2 regions of the Sphingopyxis sp. DBS4 genome follow, and region 2 is predicted to be linked to the other one. Evidence: riboswitches for the same ligand, from Rfam matches in the RefSeq annotation. Region 2 holds a riboswitch; the other holds the start of a gene.
What was found. A riboswitch is a leader RNA that binds a small molecule or an ion and turns the genes downstream of it on or off. The one in region 2 is predicted to bind glycine.
Positions count from the first base shown of each region.

Region 1: it holds a riboswitch for glycine, as region 2 does, so the genes downstream of both, gcvT (glycine cleavage system aminomethyltransferase GcvT) here and NP825_RS03985 (L-serine ammonia-lyase) in region 2, are expected to answer to the same signal.

Region 1 covers NZ_CP102384.1:2,759,846-2,767,624, reverse strand. The annotation lists gene NP825_RS13145 (deoxyguanosinetriphosphate triphosphohydrolase) at 1-586, shown strand, start outside; gene NP825_RS13140 (NAD(P)H-binding protein) at 654-1,298, shown strand; glycine riboswitch at 1,358-1,455, shown strand; glycine riboswitch at 1,456-1,564, shown strand; gene gcvT (glycine cleavage system aminomethyltransferase GcvT) at 1,618-2,751, shown strand; gene gcvH (glycine cleavage system protein GcvH) at 2,755-3,126, shown strand; gene NP825_RS13125 (glycosyltransferase) at 3,239-4,057, shown strand; gene gcvPA (aminomethyl-transferring glycine dehydrogenase subunit GcvPA) at 4,061-5,419, shown strand; gene gcvPB (aminomethyl-transferring glycine dehydrogenase subunit GcvPB) at 5,452-6,975, shown strand; gene NP825_RS13110 (hypothetical protein) at 6,972-7,310, shown strand; gene NP825_RS13105 (ABA4-like family protein) at 7,460-7,779, shown strand, end outside.
Region 2 covers NZ_CP102384.1:865,381-873,159, reverse strand. The annotation lists gene NP825_RS03990 (TonB-dependent siderophore receptor) at 1-1,809, shown strand, start outside; gene NP825_RS03985 (L-serine ammonia-lyase) at 2,018-3,415, opposite strand; glycine riboswitch at 3,436-3,498, opposite strand; glycine riboswitch at 3,502-3,589, opposite strand; gene NP825_RS03980 (VOC family protein) at 4,173-4,565, shown strand; gene NP825_RS03975 (SgcJ/EcaC family oxidoreductase) at 4,593-5,015, opposite strand; gene NP825_RS03970 (GFA family protein) at 5,106-5,588, shown strand; gene NP825_RS03965 (methylated-DNA--[protein]-cysteine S-methyltransferase) at 5,604-6,080, opposite strand; gene purT (formate-dependent phosphoribosylglycinamide formyltransferase) at 6,191-7,372, shown strand; gene polA (DNA polymerase I) at 7,708-7,779, shown strand, end outside.

The DNA of each region.
Region 1 (7,779 bases), 1.9 Mb from region 2:
CGACATCGCCTATGACAATCACGACATCGACGATGGGCTGCGCGCGGGATTGCTGACGCTCGACCAGTTGATGGGCCAGCCGTTCGTCGCCGCCAATTACCGCGCGGTCGAGGGCCGCTTTCCCGGCGCGCCGCGCGACCGCTTGCTGCGCGAACTGGTGCGCGACCAGATCGGCGTCATGGTCAACGACGTGATCGCCGCGACCGAAGCGAACGTCGCCGCCGCCGGTGTCGCGAGCGTCGGCGAAGTTCGCGCGGCGGGCGGCACGCTCGGCGATTTCTCGGACGAACTCGCGAGGGCGGAGCGCGACCTCAAGCGCTTCATGTATGCGAACCTCTACCACCATCCCTCGCAGATCGAGGCGGCGGCGGGGGCGAAGGAGGTCGTGTCGCGCCTGTTCGACGTCTACGCCGCCGACCCGCGCCTGATGGGCGAGGACTGGGCCTCGCGCCTTCCCGCAGGGGAGGGCGCGACGGTACGCCATATCGGTGATTATATCGCCGGCATGACCGACCGCTTCGCGATCGATCGCTTCGCGGAGATATTTGGGCGCGGGGCGGTGCCGGAGGCGTTGGCGCACGCTTGATCGACGGTGCGAAAATAACCACAGGCCCACGTTGCCAACCCGACCCGGCGCAGCTTAGGATCGCCCCATGGCGTCACCCGACATCTTGCTGCTTGGCGCAACCGGCCTCGTCGGCGGCATCGTGGCGCGGTCGGTCGCGGCGACGATCCTCGTCCGCCGCGCGCCCGATTATCAATATTCGCAGCCGGAGATGGACGTTGCGCCCAGCGAGCAATGGCCCGCGATCATCGCCGGCCGGCGACCTGCGACCCTCATCTCCTGTCTCGGCACCACGATCCGGCAGGCGGGGTCGCAGGCAGCCTTTCGGGCGGTCGATCATGATCTGGCCCTCGCTTGCGCGCGAGCCGCGAAGGAGGCGGGCGCGCGGCATATGATCGCGGTCAGCAGCGTCGGGGCGTCGTCGCAAGCCTCCAATTTCTATCTGCGGACCAAGGGCGAGGTCGAGGATGATCTTCGCGCGCTGGCGTTCGACCGGCTCGATTTGCTTCGCCCCGGCCTGCTGACCGGCGAGCGTCAGGGGCCGCCGCGGCTGGGCGAGGGGATTGCGATGGTCGCGGCGCCGCTGACCGATGCGCTGCTCCATGGATCGCTGCGTCGCTATCGCTCGATTCCGGCAGAAAGGGTCGCACAGGCGATCGTCACCCTGACCGGCGAGCGGGCGTCCGGCGTCTATATCCACGAAAACGACGCGATCCGCGCGCTCGCCGATTGACTCCGCAAAAAGGCGACGCCAAGGCTCGGGCGTCTGTCGGGTCTCCTTGCGGAGATTCGGCCGGCCGCGCGGGAGAGCGCGGGGCAGGGCGACCTGCACCGCCACCGAAGGAGCAACCGCCCCGGAAACTCTCAGGTCAACGGACCGCGCAGGCTGGAACGGACACTCTGGAAAGCGTTCCGGCGAAGGTCGTCGGGACCACCGAAGGGGTAACCCTGCGTTCTCGCAGGGGAAAACTCTCAGGTTCCCGTGACAGAGGGGGCATGGCGACAGGACGGCATCGGGCCGCGCCTCGCCATGTCAACCGCGGGAGACTGACATGACCGAAACGGACTTTACGGGCGAGGAAGCGGTTCCCACCGCAACGCTGCCGCTCGACGCCTGGCACCGCGCGAAGGGCGGCCGGATGGTCGAATTCGCCGGCTATTGGATGCCGATCCAATATGAAGGCATCATGGCCGAACATCAGTGGACGCGCGAGAATGCGGGTCTGTTCGACGTCAGCCATATGGGGCAGCTCAGTCTTGAAGGCGAAGGCGCCGTGGAAGCGCTTGAAGCGCTCGTCCCCGGCGACATCGCGGCGCTCAAGCCCGGTCGGATGCGCTATTCGCTGCTGCTCGGCGAAGATGGCGGCATACTCGACGACCTGATGATCACCAACGAAGGCGACCAGCTCGGCATCGTCGTCAATGGCGCGGTCAAATGGGACGACATTGCGCATCTTCGCGAGCATCTTCCCGATGATGTTACGCTCAACCACAACGAGGATTACGGTCTGCTCGCGCTGCAGGGGCCGAAGGCGGCCGAAGCGCTCGCGCGTCTCGTTCCCGAAAGCGCCGGCCTTGTCTTCATGCAGGCTGCGCAGGCGACCTGGAACGGCCATGCGATCGCGCTCAGCCGCTCGGGCTATACCGGCGAGGACGGTTTCGAAATCTCGCTTCCGAACGAAGCGCTCGCGGCTTTTGCCGACGCGCTGTGCGCGATGGATGAGGTGAAACCGATCGGGCTCGGTGCGCGCGATAGCTTGCGGCTCGAAGCGGGACTTCCCCTCTACGGCCACGATCTCAGCGAAGACACCGATCCGATCGAGGGCGACCTTGGTTTTGCGATCGGCAAGCGCCGCCGCGAGGAAGCGAATTTCCCCGGCGCCGCGCGCATTCTCGGCCATCTTGCCGACGGTCCGCCGCGCAAGCGCGTGGGCCTGCTCGTCGATGGCAAGCTGCCGGTGCGTGAAGGCGCGAAGCTGTTCGACGGCAACACAGAGATCGGCGTCGTGACTTCGGGCGGCTTTGCCCCCAGCGTCGGCGCGCCGATCGCCATGGGTTATGTGCCGCGCGATCACGCGGTGCCCGGCACCGCCATCGCCGCCGAAGTTCGCGGCAAGCGCGTGCCTTGCACCGTCGCCGCCATGCCCTTCGTTCCCCATAATTATGTCCGCAAACAGGGAGGCTGACCGATGCCGCGTTATTATACCGAAGAGCATGAATGGGTCGATGTCGACGGCGACATCGCGACGGTCGGCATCACCGACTTCGCGCAGAGCCAGCTCGGCGACATCGTGTTCGTCGAGGTTCCCGACACCGGCGCCGAACTGGCTGCGGGCGGTGACGCCGCGGTCGTCGAATCGGTCAAGGCCGCGAGCGACGTCTATGCGCCGGTCGACGGCGTGGTGACCGAAGGCAACGGCCAGCTCGAAGAGGATCCGGCGCTCGTCAACAGCGACCCGGAGGGCGAAGGCTGGTTCTTCCGCATGACGCTGACCGACAAGAGCCAGCTCGACGGTCTGATGAACGCCGAAGCCTACAAGGCCTTCATCGCCGATCTTTGACTTGTCCTCCCCTCCCGCAGGCGGGAGGGGTCGGGGGTGGGCTTTGGGCAAGCCTGCTCTCGCCGCCATGCCCACCCCCGGCCCCTCCCGCCTGCGGGAGGGGGGAGATGATGTGAGCGCATCCGCCGCCCTCGCCGATTGCCGCCTGATGGTGGCGACGCCCATCTATGACGGGGCGCAGGGTAGCTATGTCCGCGCGGCGCTCGACCTCGCGTTGAAGGCGCAGGCGGCGGGCGTCGCGGTGCGCTTCGAGTTCATTCTTTACCAGCCGTCGATCACGCGCGCGCGCGATCTGCTGGCGGCGATCTTCCGCGCCAGCGATTCCACCCATCTACTGTTCGTCGACGCCGATATCGATTTCGCGGCTGACGACGTCTTTTCGATGCTGGCCGCGATGCGCGAGCGGGACGATTGCGCGATCCTTGCCGCCGCTTGCCCGCGACGGATGGTCAACTGGTCCAACGTCGCACGCGCGGTCGAGCGTGGGATGGCGAAGGACGATCCGGGCGACCTCGCGCGCTTCGGCGGCGAGTTCGCGCTGCATTTCCTGCATCGGGACCAGCGGTTCGCGCTGACCGACCTCGTCGAGTTGACGCGAGCCGGGACGGGGATGATGCTGATCCGCCGCGACGTGCTCGATGGACTCGCCGCGCGGCACCCTGAGCTTGGCTTTCGCACCGACCCCGGCGAGCGCGCCGCGCACGGCGTCGCGGACAGCGAGCAGAGCTTCTTCCTGCCGATGATCGACCCGGACAGCCGCGAATTGCTGTCCGACGATTATGCCTTTTGCCGCCGCGCGCGCGATGCGGGTTTCCGCATCTGGCTCGCGCCATGGGTCCGCACGACGCACAGCGGCCCCGCGATCTTTCAGGGATCGCTTCCCGACCTCGCCCAGCTTTTTGCCGTCCATTCCGCTTCTTCCACGGAGTAGTTCATGCGTTATCTTCCCCTTACCAGCGACGACCGCGCGGCGATGCTCGCCGCCGTCGGCGCCGCGTCGATCGACGATCTGTTCGTCGACGTGCCTGCCGAAGCGCGGCTCGACGGTACGATCGCCGGGCTTCCCGACCATGCCAGCGAGCTTGCGGTCGAGCGCCATATGGCGGCGCTCGCGCGGCGGAACATGGCGGCGGGCGACGGACCCTTCTTCCTCGGCGCGGGCGCCTATCGCCACCATGTCCCGGCGAGCGTCGACCATCTGATCCAGCGCGGCGAGTTCCTGACCGCCTACACCCCCTATCAGCCCGAAATCGCGCAGGGCACGCTGCAGATGCTGTTCGAGTTCCAGAGCCAGGTCGCGCGCCTGCTCGGCACCGACGTCGCCAATGCCTCGATGTACGACGGCTCGACCGCCTGCTGGGAAGCGATTGTCATGGCGCGGCGCGTCACGCGGCGCAGCAAGGCTTTGCTCTCGACCGGGCTTCATCCGCATTATCGCAGCGTCGCGCGGACGATGGCGAACTATACCGGCGACGTGCTCGTAGACGGCGATCCGGCGCTCGAGGCCGGCACCGACTGGGCCGCGCTCGCGGCGGCGGTCGACAAGGAGGTGAGTTGCGTTGTCGTCCAATATCCCGACATCCTCGGCCGCATCGACGACATGACCGCGCTGGCGGGCGCCTGCCAGGCTGCGGGCGCGCTGCTGATCGCGGTGGTGACCGAGCCCGTCGCGCTCGGCCTCATCAAGGCGCCGGGTGAGATGGGTGCCGACATCGTCGTCGGCGAGGGGCAATCGATCGGCGTCGGGCTGCAGTTCGGCGGCCCCTATCTGGGCCTGTTCGGCTGCAAGGCCAAATATGTCCGCCAGATGCCGGGCCGCCTTTGCGGCGAGACCGCCGACGCCAACGGCAAGCGCGGCTTCGTGCTGACGCTCTCGACCCGCGAGCAGCATATCCGGCGCGAGAAGGCGACGAGCAATATCTGCACCAATTCGGGGCTTTGCGCGCTGGCGTTCAGCATCCACATGACTCTGCTTGGCGAGGCGGGCCTCCGCCAATTGGCGGGGATCAATCACGGCCGCGCCAAGGTCGCCGCCGCCGAGTTTGCGAAGGTGCCGGGCGTGTCGCTTCTGAACGGCGGTTTCTTCAACGAATTTACATTGGTCCTGCCGAAGGCGGCGCGGCCCGTCATCCACGAACTGGCGGAGAAGGGCATTCTCGGCGGCGTCTCGCTTGGCCGCCTCTACCCCGACAATGACGCGCTCGCGAACGGGCTTGTCGTTGCGGTGACCGAGACGGTGACCGAACAGGATATCGCCGCCTTTGCCGCGGCGCTGAAGGAGGTGCTGGCATGACCGCGCTCAACCGCGCCGGGTGGCGCCCCGAAATGAACGCCGGCGGCGTCGACGATACGACGACCTTCACCGGCAACCGCGCACTGATGCTCGAGGAGCCGTTGATCTTCGAGATCGGCGGCAGCGAGACGACCGGCGTCGATTTTGACGAGGCCGCGCCCGCCGCCGACCTCGGCGCGCTCGCGCGCTCGGCGCCGATCGGCCTGCCGGGGCTCAGCGAGTCCGAAACGGTGCGCCACTATACGCGGCTGTCGCGGCAGAATTATGCGATCGACCTCGGCCTCTTCCCGCTCGGAAGCTGCACGATGAAGCACAACCCGCGCCTCAACGAAAAGGTCGCGCGGATGCCGGGCTTCGCCGACGTTCACCCGCTCCAGCCGCAGGAAACGGTGCAGGGCGCCTATGCAGTGATCCACGAGCTCGCCGAATGGCTGATCACGCTCACCGGGATGCACAGCGTTGCCATGTCGCCCAAGGCGGGCGCGCATGGCGAGCTTTGCGGCGTCCTTTGCATCAAGGCGGCGCTCGAAGCGCGCGGCGAGGACCGCCGCGTGATTCTCGTCCCCGAAAGCGCGCACGGCACCAACCCCGCCACCGCGGCCTTCGCGGGCTTCACCGTCGAGGATATTCCGGCGACCGGCGAAGGCCGCGTCGACCTCGCGGCGCTCAAGGCGCGGCTCGGCCCCGATGTCGCGGGGGTGATGATCACCAACCCCAACACCTGCGGCCTGTTCGAGCGCGAGATGAAGGCGATTTCGGACGCGGTTCATGCGGCGGGCGGCTATGTCTATTGCGACGGCGCCAATTTCAACGCGATCGTCGGGCGCGTCCGTCCCGGCGACCTCGGCGTCGATGCGATGCACATCAACCTGCACAAGACCTTTTCGACCCCGCACGGCGGCGGCGGTCCGGGCTCGGGTCCGGTCGTGCTGTCCGAAGCGCTCGCGCCCTTCGCGCCGCTGCCTTTCGTGACTAGGGAGGGCGACCGCTTCCGCCTGATCGAGGAGGAAAATGCGGGCGAGGATCATCCGCAGACCTTTGGCCGGATGACCGCCTTTCACGGCCAGATGGGCATGTTCACCCGCGCGCTCGCCTATATCCTCAGCCACGGCGCCGACGGGCTCAAGCAGGTCGCCGAGGATGCCGTGCTCAATGCGAACTATGTGCTACGCAGCCTCGAGGATGTGCTCGACGCGCCGTTCGCGGCTTCGGGTCCGTGCATGCACGAGGCGCTGTTCAGCGATCGCGGGCTGGCCGAAGGCTTCTCGACGCTCGACGTCGCCAAGGGGCTGATCGATGAGGGCTATCATCCGATGACGGTCTTCTTCCCGCTCGTCGTCCACGGCGCGATGCTGATCGAGCCGACCGAGACCGAGAGCAAGGCGGTGCTCGACCAGTTCATCGGCGCGCTGCGCAGCATCGCGTTGCGCGCGAAGAACGGCGATCCGGCGCTCAAGTCGGCGCCGCATTTCGCCCCACGCGCCCGGCTCGACGAAACGCTCGCGGCGCGAAAGCCCGTGCTCGCGTGGAGCGAGGCCGAGGTCGGCGGCAGTTGAAAGGTGTCGACGACCGCGCGGCGAAGCGCCCCGGTGCCGGCTGCCTCGCCGGCGGGGCGCTGTTCGCGGTCGTTTTCGTCGCGATCTGGCTCGCCGCGATCACCTTCTATGGGCTGATCGTCGAGCAATGGGAACTGGTCCGCGTCCGGCGCGAGTTCAGCTATGACTGGGCCTTTCTCTATGCGCCGCTGATCGCGCTGGGGGTCGGGCTGGCGGCGGCCTTTTTCGCGACGCGGCGATTGCCTGCGGCGCGGATGACGCTGCTGATCCTGACCGTCGGCCTGATCGCGTTGTTCGGCGGCATCCTGCTCTTCGGGCTCGGCGCGGTGATTTAGGCGAGGGCGTCAAACCCACCGATTCCCCGAGCGAAGCCGAGGGGCTGTGCCGAGCGAAGTCGAGGCAGCGGCGGTGCAGGTTCTCGCTTTGCTCGAACGAGCCCCTCGGCTTCGCTCGGGGAATCGGTTTGATAGGACAGGAGAGCGAGATGAACTGGAACGGCCTTTACCTCATCGCCAATTACTGGGCGATCGCCGGCTGGCTGCTGCTCGCCTTCGCGCCGCGCAGTCCGCGGACATTGTCCGCCATCCTCTATGCCGGCGTGTCGCTGCTCTGCCTTTTGTATATTGTCCTCATCACCGGTTTCCTGACCGGCGGGATCGATCCTGGCGGGACGGGCGGCAGTTTCACGTCGCTCGCCGGGGTGATGAAGCTGTTCGCGGCGCCGGGCGGAGCGACGCTCGGCTGGGTCCATTATCTCGCCTTCGACCTGTTCACCGGCCTGTGGATCGCGCGCGATGCCGACAA
Region 2 (7,779 bases):
GTCGGGGAGGCGCTGATCATCGCGAGCGGCGGCAATTCGTCGGGCGACGTCGGCCCGCAGATCGTCCGGCCGTTCCGCGCCGAGCAGAAGGTCGATTTCTTCCAGTCGACCGTCGGGCTGCGCGGCAAGTTCGGCGGGGGAGTGCTGCGCAACTGGAATTACGACATCAGCGCCCGCTTCGGCCTGTCGCGCGGCACCTATGGCCAGACCTTCTATTATCAGGACCGGCTCAACGCCGCGACGGCGCCCGGCATCGCTTGCGACCCCAGCCTGATCACCATTTCGGGTCCGACCGAATGCGTCTCGATCCCCTGGCTGACCAAACGCTTCCTCGTCGACCAGGACTGGACCGACACCGAACGCAATTTCCTCGAAGGCTATGAGGAAGGCCATACCAAATACGACCAGTTCGCCATCGAGGGCAGCCTGTCAGGGCCGCTGTTCACGCTTCCGGCCGGCGAGGTCGCGGGCGTGTTCGGCTTCGCCATCCGCACCGACGACCTCGACGACACGCCGGGCTACAACGCCCGCAACCACAATTATTTCGCCTTCTCGACCGCGGGGCGCACCGCGGGTTCGGACACGGTGCGCGAGGTCTATGGCGAAATCGGCGTTCCGATCGTCGCCGACAAACCCTTCTTCCACAGCCTGCGGCTGACCGCGTCGGGGCGCTACACCGACTACAAATCCTATGGATCGAACGCGACCTACCGCATCGCCGGCGCCTGGGAAATCTCGCCCGCCATCGCGTTGCGGGCCTCCTACGGCACCTCGTTCCGCGCCCCGACGATCTATGAGCTCAACCTGGCCGACCAGACCTCCTTCTTCGGCTATTTCGACCCCTGCCAGCGCTACGGCGACGGCGCGAGCGACGCCGTCGTCCAGAATTGCCAGGCAGAGGGCTTCGCGCCCGATTTCTCGCCGATCAACGACGGCATCCTCGGGGTCAGCGGCGGCGGCAAGGGCCGGCTGAAGGCGGAAACCTCGACCAACTTCAACGCCGGCGTGGTCATTCGTCCGGGCTTCGCGAACCTCCAGCTCGCGGTCGATTATTACGACATCAAGGTGAAGAACGAAGTCGACACCTTCGGCGTCAGCAATATCGTCAACAGCTGCTATAATCTGACCGGCGCGCAGCGTGACAGCTTCTGCAGCCTGATCACCCGCGATCCCGTGACGCGAGCCATCTCTCAAGTCGACGATCGCTACATCAACCTGTCGCAGCAGCGCGCCCGGGGCATCGATTTCGCGCTCCAGTTCGGCTTCCCACTTGGGACGGACGCCAATCTCGGGTTCGAGATCCGGGGTACGCGCGCCCTCGAAAATTCGATCACGCGCGACGCGCTCAGCCCCGAGCTCGACCGCAACGGGCTGTCGGGCTTTCCCAAGCTCACCGGCTATGCCGAAGCGCATCTCGACTACAAAAAGCTGACCTGGTTCGTCGGCGCCAATTATGTCGGCCGCGTCGACGACACCCGCTATTGGGAGGAACAGGGCGCCTTCATTCCCGGCACGGATCATTTCCGCTTCTATGGCGCCTATGCCGGCCGGAATGTCTACGGCAATTCGAACGATTTCGCCGAGGTTCGCGAAAAGCTGTCGGTCGCCGCCTATGTGACGGCCTACACCTCGGTTCGCTGGCAGATTCTCGACAAGACGACATTGCTCGCCGGGGTCAGCAACATCTTCGACCGGAAGCCGCCGGTGATCGGCCCCGATGCCTATACCTATCGGATCGGATCGGTCGCCGGGAATCAGTATAATCTGACCGGGCGCACCTTCTTCATGCGTCTCAACCAGTCATTCTGAGGTCCGGCCCTCCTTCCATCGACGCAGACCATTGTTCGCGTCGATGGATTCGGAGCGGCTGCCAAGAATTGGCGGCCTTGATCGTGCGGCCCCGGTGGTGGCCTGTCCGTCGAATTGCCCTGACACGCTGAAGCTTCGATGATATTCTTCACCTCGCCACGCATTTGGCGCTCAGCGCCCGCACCCGGCGGGGAATGTTACCAGCCCGTCAGCATTCGACGACGTTGACGGCCAGACCGCCAAGACTCGTTTCCTTATATTTCGAGCGCATATCCTCGCCGGTCTGGCGCATCGTCTCGATGACTGCATCGAGCGGGACGACGTGCCGGCCGTCGCCCTGAAGCGCGAGGCACGCGGCATTTATCGCCTTGACCGCCCCCATTGTGTTGCGTTCGATACAGGGAATCTGAACGAGCCCGCCGATCGGGTCGCAGGTCAGTCCGAGATTATGCTCCATCCCGATTTCGGCGGCATTTTCAATCTGCTCATTGGTGCCGCCGAGCGCGGCGACGAGGCCTGCGGCCGCCATCGAGCACGCGACGCCCACTTCGCCCTGACAGCCCATTTCCGCAGCCGAGATCGACGCGCGCATCTTGTAGAGGAATCCGATGGCGGCGGCGGTCGCGAGCAGGATGCGGCTTCCCTCGCGCGAAGCGCCCGGGGTGAAGGATTCATAATATTTGAGGACCGCCGGCAGCACGCCCGCCGCGCCATTGGTCGGGGCAGTTACCACGCGGCCGCCCGCGGCATTTTCCTCGTTCACGCTCAGTGCGAACAGACTGACCCATTCGAAGATCTTGGTGGGGTCGTTCGAGGGGGCCTTGGCCAGCAGCGCATGGTGCAGCGACCGCGCGCGGCGCGGAACGTTGAGGCCGCCGGGCAATACGCCCTCGCCGCGGCACCCGCGCTCGATGCAGGCGAACATGGCGTCGCGCACAGCATCGATGAAGGCAATCGTCTCGACCGGCGCGCGCCACGCCTCCTCGTTGGCGAGGACGATGTCGGCTATCGCAAGCCCGTGGGTCCGGCCGATTGCGAGCAGCTCCTCCGCCGAGCCGAACGGGTAAGGAAGGGCGACGTTCGACCGTGCCTCCGCCTCGCCCTCACAGCGTATCGCGCCACCGCCGACCGAGAAAAAGGTGCGGGTCAATTCCTCACCGAAGGCATAACGGGCCGTGAACCGCATCGCATTCGCATGTCCGGGCAGAAATTCTCCGCGCCGGAAAATGAGGTCCGCTGTTTCGTTGAATGCGACCGGGCAACAGTCAGCGAGCCGAAGTGAATGGCACTCCCTTATCGCCGCAACGATCTCTTCGACCCGATCTGGATCGATTTCTTCCGGAAGCCGGCCGGACAATCCAAGCAGGATTGCCCTGTCCGTCGCATGCCCCTTGCCGGTCAGCGCAAGCGAGCCGAACAGCTCGCAAGAGACGCGCGCAGGGTGGCCTTTGCCCATCGCGAGCCGGGCGAATTGCGCGGCTGCGCGCATAGGTCCCACCGTGTGGGAACTCGACGGCCCGATCCCGATCGTGAACAGATCAAAGATGCTGAACGCGACATTCGTCGTATGAATCTGTGCGGACACCGGCGCCTCTCCTGCCGGCATTCGCCGGACATCAGCGCCCCTTCTGTCTGCTTGCCTGAGATCGCTATCCCGTCGGCGGACGCACTAAGCGTCACTTTCCAGAATTCCATTGCCGCATGGTCCTTCTGCCTGAGAGTTTCCGGGGCGGTTGCTCCTTCGGCGCCGGAAATATCCGGTCTCTCCCACATCGGCGGATCGACCATCGCGCGCGGCGATCATTGTGTCAACGCTCTGTTTCATCCGATAGCAGACATCACCGAGGTGCATGGGAGTGGTCTGCCCGCGAAGGCGGGCACACCATTGTTAGTGAAAACCCCCCTGGTGCAACGGCATCTTTGCGGAATCCCATAGACTGTAGCGCGCCGTGAAGAGGTCGTGGTCCGGTCTCAACCGATTGACCGCTTTCGGGTGTGGCCGCTTGGCTCACTCGCGGCCCGTACAACAAATTCTCAAAGCGCTGATTCGTCCGGTCGAGACCCAATGTCTACCCAAAGGCGCCTCCCCCGAAGCACGGCGAATATCAATGGAAACGGGCGCCGCCGCAGAAGAAACCGTTGCAAATTCACGCAAATTTGTGCCTGATTGCAGAGTTCCGCCCAGTTTTCGGGCAAACCAATATATCTCGAAATAGGGATTTGGCCGAATCGCGAAATTTCTCCTTATTTTTCATAAGCATAGATTTTTTGACGGACTGCTACTCGGTCATTTCAGACTAAATATTTTTCTGTCGCATTTCCAATGCGTTACAGCGCGCTGAATTATTGAGTGGGAGTGATCCATGTCCATCGCCTATATCACCATCGGCACCAACGACATGGCGCGGTCGCGGCGCTATTATGATGCGGTCATGCCGCATCTCGGCGGCCGGCTGGAGGTCGACTATGGCGACCAGGCTTGCTGCTATGCGATGCCGAGCGAACAGCGCGTCTGGATCGGCAAGCCGAACGACGGATTGGCGGCGGCTCCCGGCAACGGAATCATGCCCGGTTTTCTATGCGAAAGCCAAGCGGCGGTGGACGCGGCCCATGCCGCTGCGCTGGCCTGTGGTGGCACCAACGACGGCGACCCCGGTCCGCGCCCACTTTATGGGCCGGACTTCTATGGCGCCTATGCCCGCGACCCCGAAGGCAACAAGATGAGCTTCGTCTATTTCGGAGCGCCGCAGAGCTGAGCAGACGCCGGCAGAGCGAACGGCGGCTCAATCGCGCAATATCGGCTCACCCGTCCGCGGATTGACCAGCGTCACATTCTCGAGCGCCTGGATTTTCCATGCGCCATCGCGCCGGGTCACGACCGCAAGAATCATCGTGTCGACCCGATGCGGCCCCACCGGATGCGCCGCGCCCGCGCTCAGCCGCGACCATATGTGCAGGATCGCGGCATCGTCCGAAATCGGATCGACGTCGGCGACCTCGTTGGTCAGCGTCGAATCGCTGTAGATCGTCTCGTGGATCGGGGCATGGCCCGCGACGATCTGTTCCACCCCGCGCCAGTAGGTGCCGAAGCGATTCACGAAGCTCGCGTCCACATGGAACAGCGCGGCGAACGCCGCCATGTCGTGCCGGTTCCATGCGTCCGCAAATCGCGCGGCGATACTCGCCGGTCCTTCTTCCTGAACCATATGACCCTCCGGACGGCCGAGCGGCTCGACGGCGCAACGCCCATTGTCCTATCCTGTCTTCCCGGCGAAATCGACAAGCGAGTCGCAGTCATGGACAGGATCGAAACCGAAGCCTCGGGCGGCTGCCAGTGCGGCGCGGTGCGCTGGCACATCACAGCGGTGCTCGACACATCGCATATCTGCCATTGCCGCATGTGCCAGAAGGCAGCGGGCAATTTTTTCATCGCGCTGATCGGCGTCCCGCGCGATGCGATCGCCTGGACACGCGGGCAGCCGGCAACCTTTGCCAGTTCGGACAAGGCCGCGCGCGGTTTCTGCCGCGACTGCGGAACGCCGCTCACCTACGACTATCACGAGAGCAGGCATATCAACCTCACGACCGGATCGTTCGACGAGCCCGAGCGGTTTCAGCCCAAGGTCCAGTTCGGCCTCGAAGCCCGGCTCCCCGTTTTCGAGGATCTGCCGCTGAAGGCTGAAGGCACGACCGAAGAGACGATGGCCGCCTATGTCGGGGCGATCAGGGCGAGCAACCACCAGCATCCCGATCGCGACACCGATCGCTGGCCGCAATAAGCAGTCGCGCGCGGCCTATTGCTCAAGTTCGAGCAGATATTTCTTCGCGTCGAGCCCGCCGGCGAAGCCGGTCAGCTTGCCCGTCGATCCGACGACGCGGTGGCAGGGCGCAATGATCGAAATGGGATTGCGGCCGTTGGCGGCGCCGACCGCGCGCGAGGCGGTCGGCCTGCCGACCTGCTGCGCGATCTCGCCATAGCTGCGCGTCTCGCCGAACGGGATGGTGAGCAGCGCGCTCCACACGCGTTTCTGAAAATCGCTTCCCGAAAAGGAGAGCGGCACGTCGAACGTCCGGCGCTTGCCGGCAAAATATTCGCCGAGCTGGCGTTCGGTTTCGACGAGCACCGGATGCTCGGCATCCTCGGTCAGCGGCCCCAGCTGGACGCGGCCCGGCCGGTCCTTCTCCCAGAGGATCGCGGCGAGCCCCTTGGCGTCGGCGACGAGGGTCAGTTCGCCGACCGGCGACCAGATGGTTTTGAAAGCATGCGTCATAGATTCGATCCTGTCATTCGCTGTCGCGCTTTGGCGATGAGCTTCCTATGGCAGGGGCGACGCGGCGACGCGTCCCGAATCTTGCGCCCAACCTCGACGGAAAGACAGCCATGACCCCCACCGCCAAAATCCTGCTCCTCGGCTCGGGCGAGCTTGGCCGCGAATTCACCATTTCGGCAAAGCGGCTCGGCTGCCATGTCGTCGCCTGCGACAGCTATGACGGCGCGCCGGCGATGCAGGTCGCCGACGAGCGCGAGGTCTTCCCGATGCTCGACGGTGACGCGCTGCGCACCGTGATCGAAAAGCACCGCCCCGATCATGTGGTGCCCGAGATCGAGGCGATCCGCACCGAGGTGCTCGCCGAGCTCGAGGCCGAGGGTTTCCATATCGTCCCCTCGGCCCGTGCCGCGCGGCTCACGATGAACCGCGATGCGATCCGCAACCTTGCCGCGAGCGAACTGGCGCTGAAAACCTCGACCTTCGAATATGCGACGAGCCGCGAGGAACTCGCCGCCGCAGCGGTGCGCGTCGGCTTTCCGCTCGTCGTCAAGCCGGTCATGTCCTCATCGGGCAAGGGCCAGAGCACGGTGAAGGACGCCGCGGGCATCAACGCCGCGTGGGACTATGCCGCCGCCGGGATGCGCGGCGACCGGCTGCGCGTGATCGCCGAGGCGTTCGTCGATTTCGATTATGAGATCACTTTGCTCACGATACGGCACAAGGACGGCGTCAGCTTCTGCCCGCCGATCGGCCATCGGCAGGACCGCGGCGATTATCGCGAAAGCTGGCAGCCCGCGGCGATGTCCGCTGCCGCGCTCGCCGCCGCGCAGCAAATGGCCGCCAAAGTCGTCGACGCGCTGGGCGGCCACGGCATCTTCGGGGTTGAATTTTTCGTGAAGGGCGACGCGGTCATTTTCTCCGAACTCAGCCCGCGTCCGCACGATACCGGGATGGTGACGCTGGTGTCGCAATCGCTGTCCGAATTCGACCTCCACGCCCGCGCGATTCTCGGGCTGCCGATTCCCGCCGTCACGGTACCGCATGCGAGCGCCAATGCGGTCCTGCTCGCCGACCGCGACGCGGCGGACTTCACCATCACCGGCCTCACCGAGGCGCTGGTTCCGCCGGACGCGAACACCCATGTCGATGTCCGCATTTTCGGCAAGCCGGTGACGCGCTCGTATCGCCGCATGGGAATCGCGCTCGCCCGCGTCGAAAGCGGCACGACCGACGAGGCGCGCGCGATTGCGGCGGCAGCGGCAGGAAAACTGAAGATCGGCTACCGGGAATAAACCCGCCGCACCGATCGGCGTTTTCGACCGGAAACCGACCTACCTTACATCGTCATCCCGGACTTGATCCGGGATCCATTCAACCGGCGCTGAGAGAATGGATCCCGGATCAAGTCCGGGATGACGAGAGTCTGAAAGTCGCGCGTAGCATCTCTTATCTTCGTCATTCCCGCGAAAGCGGGAACCCAGAGCGTGCGTCGGCTGACCCCACTCTGGGTTCCCGCTTTCGCGGGAATGACGAAGATAAGGATGTCCGCTCTCCACCTCAAAGCAACTGCAACGCCTCGCACGGACATAGCTAGGCCGCCCCGCATCCCCCTGCTACACCCCGCGCCATGTCCGAGAAGAATCATCTCTATCTGGTCGATGGCTCCAGCTACATCTTCCGCGCCTATCACCGCCTGCCG